Regions from separate parts of the Janthinobacterium longum genome, predicted to be linked through region 2. Evidence: predicted binding sites of a transcription regulator. Region 2 holds the regulator's gene; each other region holds the start of a gene.
The links. Region 2 encodes sigma-54, which starts transcription at its own class of promoters, with help from an activator protein. Its sites were predicted from a motif close to TGGCANGNAANCTGCTTT; they were not measured.
Positions count from the first base shown of each region.

Region 1: a site for sigma-54 is predicted at 2,838-2,855, ahead of ACQ4WM_RS17525 (TorF family putative porin). Genes of this name have one in related genera too.
Region 3: a site for sigma-54 is predicted at 2,412-2,429, ahead of pepA (flocculation-associated PEP-CTERM protein PepA). Genes of this name have one in related genera too.
Region 4: a site for sigma-54 is predicted at 1,482-1,499, ahead of ACQ4WM_RS00120 (circularly permuted type 2 ATP-grasp protein). Genes of this name have one in related genera too.

Region 1 is NZ_JBNYXQ010000007.1:2,511-6,495, reverse strand. Features, by position in the region: gene amt (ammonium transporter) at 69-1,628, opposite strand; gene ACQ4WM_RS17530 (P-II family nitrogen regulator) at 1,640-1,978, opposite strand; gene ACQ4WM_RS17525 (TorF family putative porin) at 1,990-2,757, opposite strand; gene ACQ4WM_RS17520 (accessory factor UbiK family protein) at 3,026-3,295, shown strand; gene ACQ4WM_RS17515 (YifB family Mg chelatase-like AAA ATPase) at 3,387-3,985, shown strand, end outside.
Region 2 is NZ_JBNYXQ010000002.1:383,204-387,188, reverse strand. Features, by position in the region: gene hprK (HPr(Ser) kinase/phosphatase) at 1-404, shown strand, start outside; gene rapZ (RNase adapter RapZ) at 568-1,431, shown strand; gene hpf (ribosome hibernation-promoting factor, HPF/YfiA family) at 1,513-1,872, opposite strand; gene ACQ4WM_RS09995 (RNA polymerase factor sigma-54) at 1,941-3,419, opposite strand; gene lptB (LPS export ABC transporter ATP-binding protein) at 3,424-3,985, opposite strand, start outside.
Region 3 is NZ_JBNYXQ010000001.1:772,871-776,855, forward strand. Features, by position in the region: gene ACQ4WM_RS03505 (DEAD/DEAH box helicase) at 1-548, shown strand, start outside; gene ACQ4WM_RS03510 (acyl-CoA thioesterase) at 633-1,091, opposite strand; gene ACQ4WM_RS03515 (hypothetical protein) at 1,175-1,543, opposite strand; gene ACQ4WM_RS03520 (hypothetical protein) at 1,673-1,810, opposite strand; gene ACQ4WM_RS03525 (hypothetical protein) at 1,987-2,157, opposite strand; gene pepA (flocculation-associated PEP-CTERM protein PepA) at 2,505-3,329, shown strand; gene ACQ4WM_RS03535 (nitroreductase family protein) at 3,697-3,985, opposite strand, start outside.
Region 4 is NZ_JBNYXQ010000001.1:18,546-22,530, reverse strand. Features, by position in the region: gene ACQ4WM_RS00120 (circularly permuted type 2 ATP-grasp protein) at 1-1,431, opposite strand, end outside; gene ACQ4WM_RS00115 (hypothetical protein) at 1,646-2,386, opposite strand; gene ACQ4WM_RS00110 (TonB-dependent receptor) at 2,536-3,985, opposite strand, start outside.

The DNA of each region.
Region 1 (3,985 bases), on a different contig from region 2:
AAAAAAGGCGCCTCAACGAGGCGCCTTTCCGGCAAAACAGCTCAGAACTTCAACAATCCATTGCAGGATCAGTTGTGATAAGCCTGCTCGCCATGGCTGGTGATGTCCAGGCCTTCGCGCTCTTCTTCTTCCGGTACGCGCAGGCCGATGACGATATCGACCAGCTTGTAGGCGATCATGGAAACGAGTGCCGACCAGAGGATCGTGGTGCCGACCGCTTGCGCCTGTACCCAGACCTGGTGGCCGATCGAATACGGGTCGGTCGAGATCTTGTTGGTGACGTAGTCCATGATGCCCTGGCCGCCCAGTTGTGGCGCAGCGAACACGCCGGTCAGGATGGCGCCCAGGATACCGCCGACGCCATGCACGCCGAACACGTCGAGCGAATCATCGGCGCCGATCATGCGTTTCAGACCAGTCACGCCCCACAGGCAGACAATACCGGCCAGCAGGCCGATCACCAGGCCACCCATCGGGCCGACAAAGCCGGCCGCCGGGGTGATCGCTACCAGGCCGGCAACCGCGCCGGAAGCGCCGCCCAGCATCGAAGGCTTGCCTTTGGTGATCCATTCGCCGAAGACCCACGACAACGTTGCAGCGGCAGTGGCCAGCAAGGTGTTGACAAACGCCAGGGCAGCCAGGTCGCCCGCTTCCATCGACGAGCCGGCATTGAAACCGAACCAGCCCACCCACAGCAGGGAAGCGCCGATCATGGTCATCGTCAGCGAGTGTGGCGCCATCGATTCGCGGCCGTAGCCAACGCGTTTGCCGATCATGATTGCGCCAACCAGGCCAGCAACGGCGGCGTTGATGTGCACCACGGTGCCGCCGGCGAAGTCCAGCGCGCCTTTTTGATAGATCCAGCCAGCCTTGGCGGCTTCAACTGCCACCGAAGCGGCGTCGGTGATCATGTCGGGACCAGTCCAGAACCACACCATGTGGGCTGCTGGCAGGTAGGCAAAGGTGAACCACAGAACCACGAAGGCCAGCACGGCGGAAAACTTGGCGCGCTCGGCAAAGGCGCCGACGATCAGTGCGCAGGTAATCGCGGCAAACGTGCCCTGAAAGGCGACGAACACAAATTCAGGAATCACCACGCCCTTGGTAAAGGTGGCGGCAACGGCGAAGGTGCCGGTGGCAGGATTCCAGATACCGTTCAGGAAGGAGCGCCCGAAGGTGCCGAAGAACGCGTTGCCTTCGGTAAAGGCCAGCGAGTAGCCGTAGATGCACCACAGCACGATCACCAGCGCAAACACCACGAACACCTGCATCAGGATCGACAGCATGTTCTTGGAACGCACCAGGCCGCCGTAGAACAGGGCCAGGCCGGGTATCGTCATCAGAATCACCAGGATGGCGCAGACCATCATGAAACCGGTGTCGCCTTTATTGGGAACCGGTGCGGCGACGGGCGCGGCAGCGGGTGCCGGGGCAACAGCTCCGGCGGCGGCCGGCACAGGTGCCGCTGCGGGCACGGCCAATGGCGCCACCTCCGGTGTCGCCACGGCGGCGGTGGTGGCAGCCACCGGTTCGGTTTTTGCAGGTGCATCGGCAAAGCTTGGCGCAGAGACGCCAAAGGCAAACAGACAGGCTACCCCAGCTAACAATTTTGTTATATTTTTACGCATCAATATTCCCCTTAGAGCGCTTCGTTGCCGGTTTCACCGGTACGGATGCGGATGACTTGTTCCAGAGTGGTGACAAAAATCTTGCCGTCGCCGATCTTGCCGGTGCGCGCGGCGCCTTCGATCGCTTCGATGGCCTGGTCGACGATGGCGTCATCAACCGCTGCTTCGATCTTGGTTTTTGGCAGGAAGTCGACCACATACTCAGCGCCACGATACAGTTCCGTGTGGCCTTTCTGACGGCCGAAACCCTTCACTTCCGTGACAGTAATGCCTTGTACATTAATAGCCGACAAGGCCTCACGCACCTCGTCCAGCTTGAAGGGCTTGATGATCGCGGTAATCATTTTCATGGCAATCTCGCTTAAAAAGTTTTGGAAACAGACAACACCACGCCGGTTTTGGCCAGGTTCTTGCCATTCGGCGCGAACGAGTCGATATTCGCCTTGACGGCTGCCAGCGAGACGGTAGCCACGCCGTAGTCTTTCGTGACGCCAATCTTGAAATCGTTGTAGCTGAGGGAATCGTTGTGCTCGACCTTCTGGCGACCTGCATGCAGATTCAACATGTAGCCGTCATGCACCTCGACGTTCGCGCCGACGTCGAGGTAGCCGCTGTTCTTGCTGTCAGCCACGCCAAACAGATTGGTGGTCGAGTGCGAGTATTTGATGTAGACAGGGCCATAGCCAACCTGACCATAGAGTTCAAACGTATTGGCGTTGGTGGAGAGGCCATTGGACGGATAAAAATAATACAGGCCGCCTACGTCGTAGGTGAAATCGCCGGTGATAGTACCGCGTTTGCCGCCATAAACATCCCATTCAAAATTGGTGTCACCGCCACCATCCTTGATCCACTTGATGCTCGACAGCCACGTGCCGAGGTACAAGCCGGTCGGATTGTTGGTGTAGTCGGCGCCGCCGCTGATGGCCGGTTTCAACCGCGTTTGCGACACGCCACGATAGCGGTAGTCGGTGGTCAGGCCCACGTTGTACGCCACCACATTGTCAGGTACTGCCTCCGCTGCGGCTGGTGCTGCGGCCGCTTCTTGGGCCATGGCAGTGCCACACATGGCGGACATCGCAAATGCCAGCGTAGCTGCTACAGTCATGCTCTTGGACAGATTCTTCATGGCGATTCCCTTTTATTGAACTTTTAAAGCGGTTGAGGTTTAAAATCTGGTCTGGCGATCACAAAGCGTCTATTAACTCATTAGCAGAATGCGTGCCAGCTTCATTGCCACCTTGACAGCTGCATTTCCGTCCATACATACGCTACAAGCCCCTCGAAGTGCGGAACCTGGTTGAGGGATCTTGTTGAAGTTTTCACTTTCGCACCACATTAAAGCTGACGTGCACCGTAATGGTGCGATGCACTTGCAGCACCACTAAGGACATACCATGGACATGAATACTTTCTTTAACGATTTGCAGGGCAAGATCCACCAGGCCATCGAAAATTCGCCAGCCAAGGATATCGAGAAGAATGTGAAGTCGATGATGACCCAGGGCTTCGCCCGCCTGGACCTGGTCACGCGCGAGGAGTTCGATATCCAGACGCAAGTGCTGGCCAAGACGCGCGCCAAGCTCGATGCGCTGGAACTGCGCGTGATCGAACTGGAAGCACGCCTGAACGACAGCAAAACCGTGGACATCGGCAAACCGCTGTAAAGCAACACAACAGTACTGGCGAAGATCAAGCGTCCTGCCAGGAACAAGGGCTAGACTGGCCCTGCCCGCGCCAGCGGAGCAGGGAGATGCCATGAGCCTGGCAGTATTAAAAAGTCGCGCCCTGGCCGGCATGGAGGCGCCCGAGGTCAACGTCGAGGTGCACCTTGCCAACGGCTTGCCCTCGTTTACCATCGTCGGCCTGCCCGATACCGAGGTCAAGGAGTCGCGCGACCGCGTGCGCGCGGCGCTGCAAAATTGCGGTTTCGATATGCCGGCCCGGCGCATCACGGCCAACCTGGCGCCAGCGGACCTGCCGAAGGAATCTGGGCGCTTCGACCTGCCGATTGCACTGGGCATCCTGGCCGCCTCGGGCCAACTGCCCGCCGAACAATTACATGCATATGAATTTGCCGGCGAGCTGTCGCTGTCGGGACAGTTGCGTCCCATCCGTGGCGCACTGGCGATGACGTTTGCCATGCAACGCAGCAAGAATGGCGCGCCGCGCGCGTTCATTTTGCCGCACGCCAATGCCGACGAGGCGGCGCTGGTCCCGAACGCCAGCATTTATCCAGCCCATACCCTGCTTGAAGTGTGTGCCCATTTCGCCGCGCGCGATCAGTGTACCGCCCTGCAGCGGCACCAGCCGGCCTTGCTGGCGGCGCATTTTTCCTATTCCGACTTTGCCGAAGT
Region 2 (3,985 bases):
TGGCCGACGACGCCGTCGAGTTTTCGCGCATCGCCCCGAACATGATAGAAGGGCGCTGTCCGCCACTGCTGCAGAACCTGCTTGAAGTACGCGGTCTGGGCCTGCTCGACATCAAGGCCATCTTCGGCGAAACGGCGGTGCGCCGCAAAATGCGCCTGAAACTGATCGTGCACCTGGTGCGCCGCAACGCGCTGGAAGAAGAAGTCGAGCGCCTGCCCTTCCTGTTCCCCACCGAAGACGTGCTGGGCCTGCCGATACGCAAGGTCGTCATCCCCGTCGCCGCCGGCCGCAATATCGCCGTGCTGCTGGAAGCGGCCGTGCGCAATACGATCTTGCAGCTGCGCGGCATCGATACCTTGCAGGAATTCATGGAGCGTCAGAGATTGGCAATGAGTGGCGATTAAGGCCGGGGTCAGACCCCCGCAGCCGTCAGCTCAAGCCTCTGACTTAGCGGCATTGAGGGTCTGACCCCAGCTTTGTCCAATCAACACCACACAATCAATTGCAATAATTTGTAAATGAAATTGCCACGGAGCGTAGCTGCGGCCTTTATTGTATGATTGCCGCATGCATATCGTCCTTATTACCGGTATATCCGGCTCCGGCAAATCCGTGGCACTCAATGTGCTGGAAGACTCCGGTTATTACTGCGTTGACAACCTGCCGCCGGCCTTGCTGCCGAGTTTGGTGCGAACCTTGCTGGAGGAGGGCACGGACCGCCTGGGCGTGGCCGTCGATGCGCGCAGCGCCGAGTCGTTGGCCAGTCTGCCGGACAATGTGGCGCTGCTGCGCGACCAGGGGCATGACGTCAAGGTCATGTTCCTGACGGCAAATACACACTCGCTGGTGGCGCGTTTTTCGGAAACCCGGCGCAGCCATCCGCTGTCGCATGAATTGCGGCCCCATCACAATCCCGCCAGCCGCCGCACGCTGATCGAATGCATCTCGGAAGAGCGCGAACGGCTGTCGGCAATCCAGCAACTGGGCCATGTGATCGATACGTCGGAACTGAGCGCCAACAAACTGCGTGCCTGGGTCAAGGATATCGTCGCCTCCGAGCGCGCACCGCTGACTCTGTTCTTCGAGTCGTTCGCTTTCAAGCTGGGCGTGCCGCTGGACGCCGATTTCGTGTTTGACGTGCGGGCCCTGCCCAATCCGTATTACGACCTGGCGCTGCGGCCGCTCGATGGCCGCGACGCGCCCGTGATCGCTTTTCTGGACGCCCAGCCCAGCGCGCTGGAATTGTTTGCCGATATCCGCAATTTCGTGGAAAAGTGGCTGCCATCGTTCAAGTCCGACAACCGCAGTTATCTGACGGTGGCGCTCGGCTGCACGGGTGGGCAACACCGTTCGGTGTATATGGCGGAACACCTGGCGCAGTATTTTGCCGACCGCGAACGGGTCGTGCTGCGCCACCGCGAGCGTCACTGAGGCGGAAAAACGGACGCAAAAAAGGGCGCGATGATAAAACAGCGCGCCCTTAGTTGATCACAACAATCTGGAGCGGCAGGCCTAGACGGCGGCGGCTTCTTCAGCAGTGTTGTCTGGCAGATGCTTGATCGCCTCTTTACCGTGCTCTTGCACTTTGGTTTTGTACTTCATCACTTGCCGGTCGAGCTTGTCGATCAGGCTGTCAATTGCGGCATACAGGTCATGCGCCAGGCTTTCCACGTAGACGGTCTTGCCGCTCAGTCGCAGATTCACTTCGGCCTTCTGGCGTTTTTCTTTCTCTTTGAGGTTGTCGACGGTCAGAATCACGGCAATATCGATAACGTGATCGAAATGGCGTTTCACGCGCTCCAGTTTGGTTTGTACGTATTCACGGATGGCTGGTGTCACTTCGAGATGATGTCCGCTGATGGTGAGATTCATACACACTCCTAAAGATGATCGGGTTCGTGCGGTGTCCATCGATCCGGCCCGCAGAGGAACCGAAAAAACTACAAAGACTTACGCAGACTCACTGGCGGAATTTTCAACGCTTCCCGGTATTTGGCAACAGTACGTCGCGCAATTACCATGCCTTGTTCCCCCAGCATGTCCGCAATCTTACTGTCGGATAAAGGATTTTTAGGGTTCTCTGCTCCTGTCAATTGCACGATCAAGGCCCGTATCGCCGTCGATGACGCCTCCCCTCCTGCTTCGGTGGCGACGTGGCTGCCAAAGAAATACTTCAACTCAAACATTCCATGCGGGGTCAGCATGTACTTTTGGGTTGTTACGCGCGAGATAGTACTCTCGTGTAAACCCAGTGTATCAGCTATTTCGCGAAGCACAAGTGGCCGCATGGCAACTGCGCCGTGCGAGAAAAAATCCTTTTGCCGTTCCACTATCGCCTGCGCCACGCGCAGGATGGTGTCGAAACGCTGGCGCATGTTCTTGATCAGCCATTTGGCTTCCTGCAGCTGTGCGCCCATGCCGCCTTCGCCCTTGCCCTGCTTGAGCAGATTGGCATACATGGCGTTCACGCGCAGGCGCGGCATCACGTCATTGTTCAGCGAAACCTGCCAGCCGTTGCGGGCGCGCTTGACCACCACATCGGGTACCACGTAGTCGGACACATCCGAAGCGAACACGGCGCCCGGGTGCGGGTTGCACAAGCGAATCACGGTCTGCGCCTCGCGCAGGTCTTCGTCATCGCAGTCGAGGGCTTTCTTGAGCTTGTTGAAGTCGCGCTGGGCAAACCAGGCCAGGTGTTTTTCAACGATGGTCAGGGCCATGCGGCGCGTCACCAGCGCCACCTGCGGCAAGCGTTTGATCTGCAGCGCCAGGCATTCGGACGCGTTGCGCGCGCCGACGCCGGGCGGATCGAAACTTTGCAGCAGCGCCAGCGCCGTGCGCAGTTCGTCGGCATCGACTTCCAGCTCTTCCGGCAGGCGCGCCAGGATATCGTCGAGCGGCTCTTCCAGGTAGCCGTTGTCGTCAAGCGCATCAATGATCAATTCCACCAGTGCACGGTCGCGCAGTTCCAGTACCGTCACGCGCATCTGCTCCATCAGGTGCTCGCGCAAGGTGCAGTGATGGGCCTCCAGTTGCGGACGAGAATCCTCGTCATCGGGCGCCTTGCCGCGGCTGGCCTCGTTCCAGTCGCTGTCGCCGCCCTCTGGCGCGGCCGTGCTCTCGCCGCCATCGCCATCGAACGTTTCCGCTTCTGCCGCCGGTGCAGGCGCTTCCTGGCCCGGTGGCGCAGGCGGCGCTTCAGCGGGCGCCGCCGTCGAACTCAGGGCACCGTCGGACAACAGGCGCAGCGAGCGGTCGAGCGGATCGTCCAGCCGTTCCAGCAAGGGATTATCGGTCAGCAACTGCTCCAGCTCCTGGTGCAATTCCAGCGTGGACAGTTGCAGCAGACGTATCGATTGCTGTAATTGCGGCGTCAGTGCCAGGTGCTGCGAGGTGCGCAGCTGCAGTGATTGTTTCATTGGCTTACATGCGGAAGTGTTCGCCCAGATACACGCGGCGTACCGACTCGTTGGCGATGATGTCGTCGGGCCGCCCCGACGCCAGTACCGAACCCTGATTGATGATATAGGCGCGGTCGCAGATGCCCAGCGTTTCGCGCACATTATGGTCGGTGATCAGCACGCCGATATTGCGTTCCTTCAAAAACCGCACAATGCGCTGGATCTCGATCACGGCAATCGGATCGACGCCGGCGAACGGCTCGTCGAGCAGCACGAAACGCGGGTCGGTAGCCAGCGCGCGGGCGATTTCCACGCGGCGGCGCTCGCCGCCCGACAGCGACAAGGCCTGGTTTTCGCGCAGCTTTTCAATTTGCAGGTCGGCCAGCAATTTGTCGAGGCGTTCCTCGATTTCGGGCTTTTTAAGCGGGCGGCCGTCGACCGTCTGGATTTCCAGCACGGCGCGGATATTGTCTTCCACCGTCAGCTTGCGAAACACCGATGCTTCCTGCGGCAGGTAGGACAGGCCCATCTGTGCGCGGCGGTGGATCGGCAGGCTGGAGATATCGACACCGCTGATATCGATG
Region 3 (3,985 bases), on a different contig from region 2:
TGAACATCGCCGGCTTCTCGGCTGCCGCCTTGCACGGCGACATGCATCAGGGCGCGCGTAACCGCACCCTGGACGGCATGCGCCGCGGCCAGGTCAAGGTGCTGGTTGCCACCGACGTTGCCGCCCGCGGCATCGACGTGCCAACGATCACCCACGTGTTCAACTACGACCTGCCGAAGTTCCCGGAAGACTACGTCCACCGCATCGGCCGTACTGGCCGTGCCGGCCGCAATGGCCTGGCGATCTCGCTGGTGAACCACGCTGAAGGCATGAACGTCAAGCGCATCGAACGCTTCACCAAGCAATTGATCCCGGTCAACGTGATCGAAGGCTTCGAGCCGAAGAAAACTGCCTCGGCACCACGCTCGAGCGCACGTCCAGGCGGCTGGAAACCAGGCGACAATCGCACCGCCGCCAAGCCAGGCCAACGTACGTTCAGCAAACCAGGCGCACCACGCAAAGACGGCGCGCCAAGCACCGGTGGTGGCTACAAGGGTTCCAACCCGCGCAGCACCGACGGCGCACGCCGCAGCTACGGCGACCGTTAATCACGGATCGCCTCGGCTGGGTTAGCGAGCAGTAAAAACGGCCACCAGATCGCTCTGGTGGCCGTTTTTTATTGTGCGGCAAAATTATTTCTTGGACACTTTCTGGCGCGACAGCTTGCGCAGCTTGGCCTGCTCGAAACGCACCTTTTGCTCATCCGTCTCCAGCACCAGAGGCGGCACCGCCACCGGCTTGCGGTTGGCGTCAACCGCCACCATGGTGAAATAGCAGCTGTTGGCATGGCGCACCAGGCGCTGCTGTATGTTTTCCGTGACCACCCGTATGCCTACTTCCATCGACGTGGTGCCGGTGTAATTGATCGACGCCAGGAACGTTACCAGTTCGCCCACGTGGATAGGTTGCAGGAACATCACCTGGTCGACCGACAGGGTCACCACGTAGCTGCCCGAATAGCGGCTGGCGCAGGCATAGGCGACGCTGTCGAGGTACTTCAAAATGGTGCCGCCGTGTACGTTGCCTGAAAAGTTGGCCATATCGGGCGTCATCAGGACCGTCATCGTCAGTTCGTGGGCCGACCAGTTCATCGCGCTGTCCAAAGTGTTCTCCAGGAGGGAAAGGTAAAAGTGATGGGGAATTGAAAACCGGCCTCAAGGGCCGGTGGCAGGCCTTACAGGGCCAGCGTATCGATGTCCGCCAGCGACTCGCGGCCCTTGTCGGAAATATCGTGCCCCTCGCCATCGGTGCGCGCCACGATATGGGCTTTCTTGCCGAGGAAGTAGGCTACCTCGGTGTCAAGCTTGGCCAGCGGATCGGCGGCGACGGCGCGCAATCCCATAATGCAGCGACGCAGGAACAGCAGCTCTTGCGCTTTATCGGTGATGGACAGACGGCCATCCCGGGCATAGCTGAGCAGCTTCAGGCCGGACAGGCGCTTGGCATTGCGGGCAACGCAAGCGCTCGGGCGCTCGGTCTTGATGCCGCGTGCAACCTGCTCCAGCGCGTCATATTCATCGGTTGTTAATTTCTCGTTCTTCATTGCTTTTCCATAAAAGGCCAGGTGTTCGGCCCCCATGGTACGCGCCCTGCTGCGCATCGGCAACAGGCAAGGTGATTCAGTGGCCGGGCGCAGCGCGCCCAGCCCGCTGAAATGGCGTCAGACCCTGGCTTATTTGATGCTGCGCAAGAGCAGCCAGGCCAGGCCGCAACCGGCCACGGCACCCGTCAGTGCCAGCGCCAGCAAGCTTTTGCTGTCGAGCACAGGGCGGCGGCCCAGGTAAATTTTGTTATGCAGCGAATTACCCATGATGGTCTCCTGTAGCAGATTTTGTGTGGTGTCTCATTATAAGAACAGAATCGTGACGCCCGCGTGACACACGGCAGTTCGCCGCTGCTTTGTGTGTGCCAGCGCCCGCTTTGTGCGATCTCTGTTGTTTTATTGGCGTGGCGTGACGCCCGTGCCACGCCACGCCTGGCCCGCCATCAGTGCATCTTGACCGGCGGCTGCGGTGGGGTCGGTTCTTCGATCGGTACCGGCTCGATGTCGGGCATTTTTTCCGGTGGCGGCGTCACCGGATCGCCCTCGGGCGGAACATGGTCGGGCTCCGGGGTGCTGTGGGCGTGCAAATCGGGTTTGCTGTTCAGTGCATTCATGGCATTCCTCCTTGAGTGCCACTGTAACGCATGCCAAAAAATACTGTCGCGCAAAGCGGCGCGGGAACCCATTCGCATCCAGACGCTTCAACCCTGAATGCTGGCAAAAGGAGTGCGACGGTCTGACCAGGCCAGATCAACTGTCAGCGGCACGAACCGGTGAAGACAGGGCAAAACGTCGATTTTTTTTACACCAGCGCGAAAGACAATAAATTTATTTGCATAAGCTATTGAATTTAAATATAAATATTTTATGGTACGGATTTTGCTGAAACGAGGTATGAGGTTATCTGAGGCAGCCGCAGCAGTGACCTGGTCCGATCAACCATTACGTTTAAGGAAATGCCATGAAACCGCTGTCCTCATTTCTGCGTCTCGCTCTCTCCGTGGCCGCCATCGGCGCCGCGCTGGCTAGCGCTCCGGCGCTCGCTGGTCCTTTGTTTACCGTCGATGAAGGTTCTGTCCCCGGTAGCGTACCCAACATTGTGGTGGCCGACCGCCTCAGCTTCGAATACCATGCGCGCGTTGAACAAACCATCGTTGGCGGTTTGGGAGGGGGGAACGATCCCTTCACTGAAGCAGGCTTTTTGACCAAGGCTGCTTTCGGCAGTCCCAGCAACGGCAGCATACCGTCGCAACTGAACGCCCTCAATGGCTATGGCATCTATGGTCTGTTCAACATTACCGGCCAGGCGGATACGTTAGGTGCCGGTATCTTCGCTAACTTTCAGACCCTGACCATGACGCTGTACATCGATCCCGGCCAGAACACGCAGCTATCGATTACCGACGTAGCAGGCTCGCCAGTGAATGTGGGTGGCGTCTCGGCGGATGACTATGCGATCGTGACTTATACCCTGAGTGTAGGCGAAGCACACATTTTCGACGGTCTGGCCCAAGGCGACTTCAAGGCCATGCTCAACGCCACGCTGACGCCGCAAGGACAGTCGTTTTTTGTCAACCCTGACCCGTTTTTCGCGTTTGAATCCCTCAGCGGCAATACGAATAGCTTCCTCGGCGGCAGCCTGACCAACAGTTTCGTGGCGATGGCCGACGGCGGCGGTCTGGAATTGTTTCAGGCAGCAGCTGTACCTGAGCCAGGCACGATCGCTTTGCTCGGTATCGGCCTGCTTGGTATGGCCATGACCTCTTACCGTCAGAAAAGAGGCTAGCGCCAAGCTAGCCACGCCTGTCTTCCAGTTTAAAACCGTTGATGCCCTCAGGTTTCTTTGGTGCGCCCACATTCCCTGCGGGCGCACATCGCGCCGCAAGCGAACTACAACAAACTCAGTGAAACGCTACTGCGTAGTTTAACTGACTGCGAGAAGGTCGCGCAGATCGTAAATCATGATGAGCGGAGGAACACGAATCGCTTGGCCTTACGTTTCATGACCTGGAAATTTGACCAACGGCCTGGCCCAAGCTTCGGTTCAACGCTATCTGAAATCATCAGGCCACATCCTGCTACCAATCAGTGTGCCGACACCCCAGGCCAGCTACATGAAGCGACGATCCCCTTTCCTCCGATTTCACGCATGACTATCCTGCGGGCGGCGCCAAGATCAACTCTGCCAGCGGGCGCCGCATCGATCGCGCATGGGCGCTCTTCCCTGCGCCTATGCGCCCCAGGAAAACGGCCTGCTCGCCGGCCTGCGAACCCAGCAGCGCATGATATTGCCCGGCCAGCTCCCGCGCCAGGTCAAGCATTCCGTCGGCGCCCGAAAAGACACGTCCTTCGCGCACGTAGCGGGCAAAGATCACGGGCGTCAATTCCGGCTGCAATTGCAAACCCAGCTGCGTGGCCGTCAGCCAAAAGCGCTGCATGGCG
Region 4 (3,985 bases), on a different contig from region 2:
AACGAAAGATTTTTCCAGTACCCAAGTATCCTTGGTGCCGCCCCCTTGCGAGGAATTGACCACCAGCGAGCCTTCTCCCAGCGCCACGCGGGTCAGCCCGCCCGGCACCATAGAGATGGTCTTGCCCGACAACACGAACGGGCGCAAATCGATATGGCGCGGCGCGATGCCAGATTCCACGTACGTGGGGCAGGCCGACAGGGCCAGCGTGGGCTGGGCAATATAGCCGCTCGGGTTGGCCAACAGGCGCTGGCGGAAATCTTCGATCTGCTCGGTAGTGGAAGCTGGCCCCACCAGCATGCCGTAGCCGCCGGCGCCATGCACTTCCTTGACTACCAGCTTGGGCAGGTTGGCCAGCACATACGACAGGTCGGACGCCTTGCGGCACTGGTAGGTCGGCACGTTGTTCAGGATCGGCTCTTCCGACAGGTAAAACTTGATCATGTCGGGCACGAACGGGTAGATCGACTTGTCGTCGGCCACGCCGGTGCCGATGGCATTGGCCAGGGTCACGCGGCCGGCGCGGTAGACCGACAGCAGGCCCGGCACGCCCAGCGAGGAATCCGAGCGGAAGGCCAGCGGATCGAGGAAATCGTCGTCGACGCGGCGATAGATCACGTCGACCCGTTTCGGCCCGCGCGTGGTGCGCATATACACCAGATTGTCATTGACGAACAAATCCTTGCCTTCAACCAGTTCCACGCCCATCTGCTGGGCCAGGAACGCGTGTTCGAAGTACGCCGAGTTGTACATGCCCGGCGTCATCACCACCACGGTCGGGTCATCGACACCCATCGGCGCGACCGAGCGCAGGTTGTCGAGCAACATGTCCGGGTAGTGGTCGACCGGCGCCACGCGGTTGCGAGCGAACAGTTCCGGAAACAGCCGCATCATCATCTTGCGGTCTTCCAGCATATAGGACACGCCGGACGGCACGCGCAGATTGTCTTCCAGTACATAAAATTCGCCCTGGCCGGCACGCACGATATCGACGCCGGCGATATGCGCGTAGATGTCCGAAGCCACGGAAATGCCCTGCATTTCAGGGCGGTATTGCGCATTCTTGTAGATCTGCTCAGCCGGCATGATGCCTGCCTTGATAATGTTCTGCTCATGATAAATATCATGAATAAACATGTTCAGGGCCTTGACCCGCTGCACCAGCCCGGTTTGCATCTGCGCCCATTCATCGGCGGGAATAATCCGGGGAATCGTGTCGAACGGAATCAGGCGCTCCGTGCCGGCATCGTCGCCATATACGGCGAACGTAATGCCCACGCGGCGGAACGTCAGGTCGGCCTCGGCACGCTTGCGCTCGATGGTCTCCGGCGATTGCTGCCCCAGCCATTGATGGAATTCACGATAATGTTCGCGCACCTGGGTTTCGGTGCCCGACGCATCCGCCATCATTTCATTAAAAAAAGTCGCCATATTATTATTTCCCCCTAGAGCCTGGTTGTCAGCTTACATCAGCAGTAGCCTCAGCACGAAGCATGCCAGATCGAAATAAGAAAAAACACACATTTTAATGCGCCGCTGTGTGCGCTGCACCGCATTGGTGCGTGGGGCGTGGCAAGGCGGTCGGTATTGGGGATGCTGCAGGCGAAAAATCAGGCTCCATGACGCCATCACGGGGCGCGCCGCTTTATCGGGAGCCTGCCAGCTGGATGCTTTCGATCAACCTGGCGATCGCTTCAGACCAGGCGGCCAGCGAAAAGTTTTGCGGGTCATCGTGGCCGTTCGCGTAGCCTGTGTCCAGCACGGCATGAAAGGCGGGGATCAGCCACTGCCCCTTGCGCACGCTGGCGGCGATATACAGCAGGGCCAGGCGTTCGTACTGGGCCGGCGTAAAGCCGGGATCGGGCGCCACGCCGTCATTGCCGCGCCCACCCGCCGGGTCGCACTTGCGCGGCTGCACCAGCTCCACATGCAGGAACAAACCGGTCAGCGAGGGCTTGTCCTTTTCCAGCTTGCTGGCGAAATTGGCGACGTCAAAGCCATGTACGGCCACTGACTCGCCCAGCCGGTTGACATACACATGGCCTTTCGGCCCCGCGCCTTTGGTCGGGTTGCGCAATGAAAAATCATTGAAATCCCAGTCGCGCGTATCGATGGCGGCGGGAATCGGCTCAGACAGGAAATTCGGATAGCTGGTGTCGTGGATTACAAAATAGCGCGCCACGGGCGAGATCAGACGGCCTGACGCACGCGACAGCGGTGCATCAAGCGCGCCACCGAGCGCGCTTTCATCTATCTGCTGTTGCGCCAGGTAAGCGCGCAGGTCGCTGCGCGCCAAAGTGACTTTTTCGCCGACATGGCGATCAAGGAAAGCGGGCAGGGCGCTTGCCTGGCCGATGCGCGCATACATCCTGACGGAGCGCAGCAAGCAACTGGCTTGCGCGCGGGGATTGCGCTGGAAACCGCTTTTCCAGGCGGCCCAAGGACACGCCGCCGCCGTTTGAGCGGCGGCAGGCAGGGATAAGAGCAAAGTTAGCAACAATAATGGGCGCAGTGTCATGCGCCCATTATTGCCGATCAGAACGCGACCGTGGCGGAAACAACTACGGTGCGCGGCGACGCGAGCACCAGGCTGCCGGCGCCGAACGAGGACACCGCCGAGGCCCAGTAGTTGCGGTCGGTAACGTTGTCGACGCGGGCGCGCAGGGTCACGTCGCGGCCGGCCACTTGCGTCAGGTAACGCGCACCGACGTCCACGCGGGTCCACGACGGCAATTGCCTGGTATTGGCCAGGTCCGCATATTGGCTCGACGTATAGACGGTGCGCGCGTTCAGGCTCAGGCCTGGCGCACCCGGCACGTCCCATTCGCCGCCCAGGCTGACCTGGGTTTCCGGCGCGCCGATAGCCTGCTTGCCCTGGTTGGCCGCCACGTCAGTCTTGCGCTGGTCGGTGTCCAACCAGGTCAGGCCGCCGAGCAGGCGTACACCGCTCATCGGCGTGCCGAAGATCGACAGCTCCACGCCCTGGTTGCGTTGTTCGCCATCGAGCGTGGCACGGGTACCGACGATGGCGCCCTGAGGTTTGTTGGTGGAAAACAGGGCTGCGCTCATGCCCAGCTTGCCGCCGTCATACTTGACGCCGATTTCCTTTTGCTTCGACTTGTACGGGGCAAATACTTCACCCAGGTTGGTCACCGGCGCCAGGTTGGCGCCATAGGTGCCGCTGGCAACCGGGCCCTTGACCAGCGCTTCGATATAGTTGGCGTACAGCGACACATTCTGGTTGGCCTTGTACACCAGGCCGGCGACCGGCGTGGTGGCGCTCTTGTCGTAAGCCGGACCCGACTGCACGGCGGTGCCGTAGTCATAGCCGATATCCTTGATCTGCTGGCGGCGTACGCCTACTGTCAACAGCAAGCGTTCATCCAGGAAAGCCATGGTGTCGGCCAGCGCGTAGCTGTTGAGTATGGTCTTTTGCGTGATGCGCGGATCGTTCATGTCGCCGCCGAAAGACGTCGTTGGTGGCATGGCGGCATTGACCGGATTGTAGATATTGGTCGGGAAGCCGGCAAAGTCGCTGATGGCGTAGGCATTCTTCGCTTCATTCCAGTGACCGGACCAGCTGGCCACCACGGTGTGCCTGACGGCGCCCGTGTTCAGCTTGCCGCGTATGCCCAGTTCGCCAGTGCGGATTTGCTGCTTGCGCGCATTGTCGAAGCGGTAGGCGCTGGCATTGCCATTGCTGTCGCTCAGTGCGGGGTTTGCCAGGCTGTTCGATTCGCGTGTCGAGCGGCCACCGAAGGCGGCCCAGGCCACCACGTCCTGGGCGATATCATATTCGGCGCGTGCGGTGCCGAACACGTCGCGTTCCCTGGAAAAACTCCAGGGCTGGGCAAAGTTGCGCGAGGCGTCGGGCGCCGACGGCAGCACCGCCACACCCGAGGTGGCGACTGACGGGCGTGGCGCGTCGAGGTCGAAATTCTGGTAGCCGGCGTCGGCCGACAGGCGCCAGCCAGGGCCGCGATAG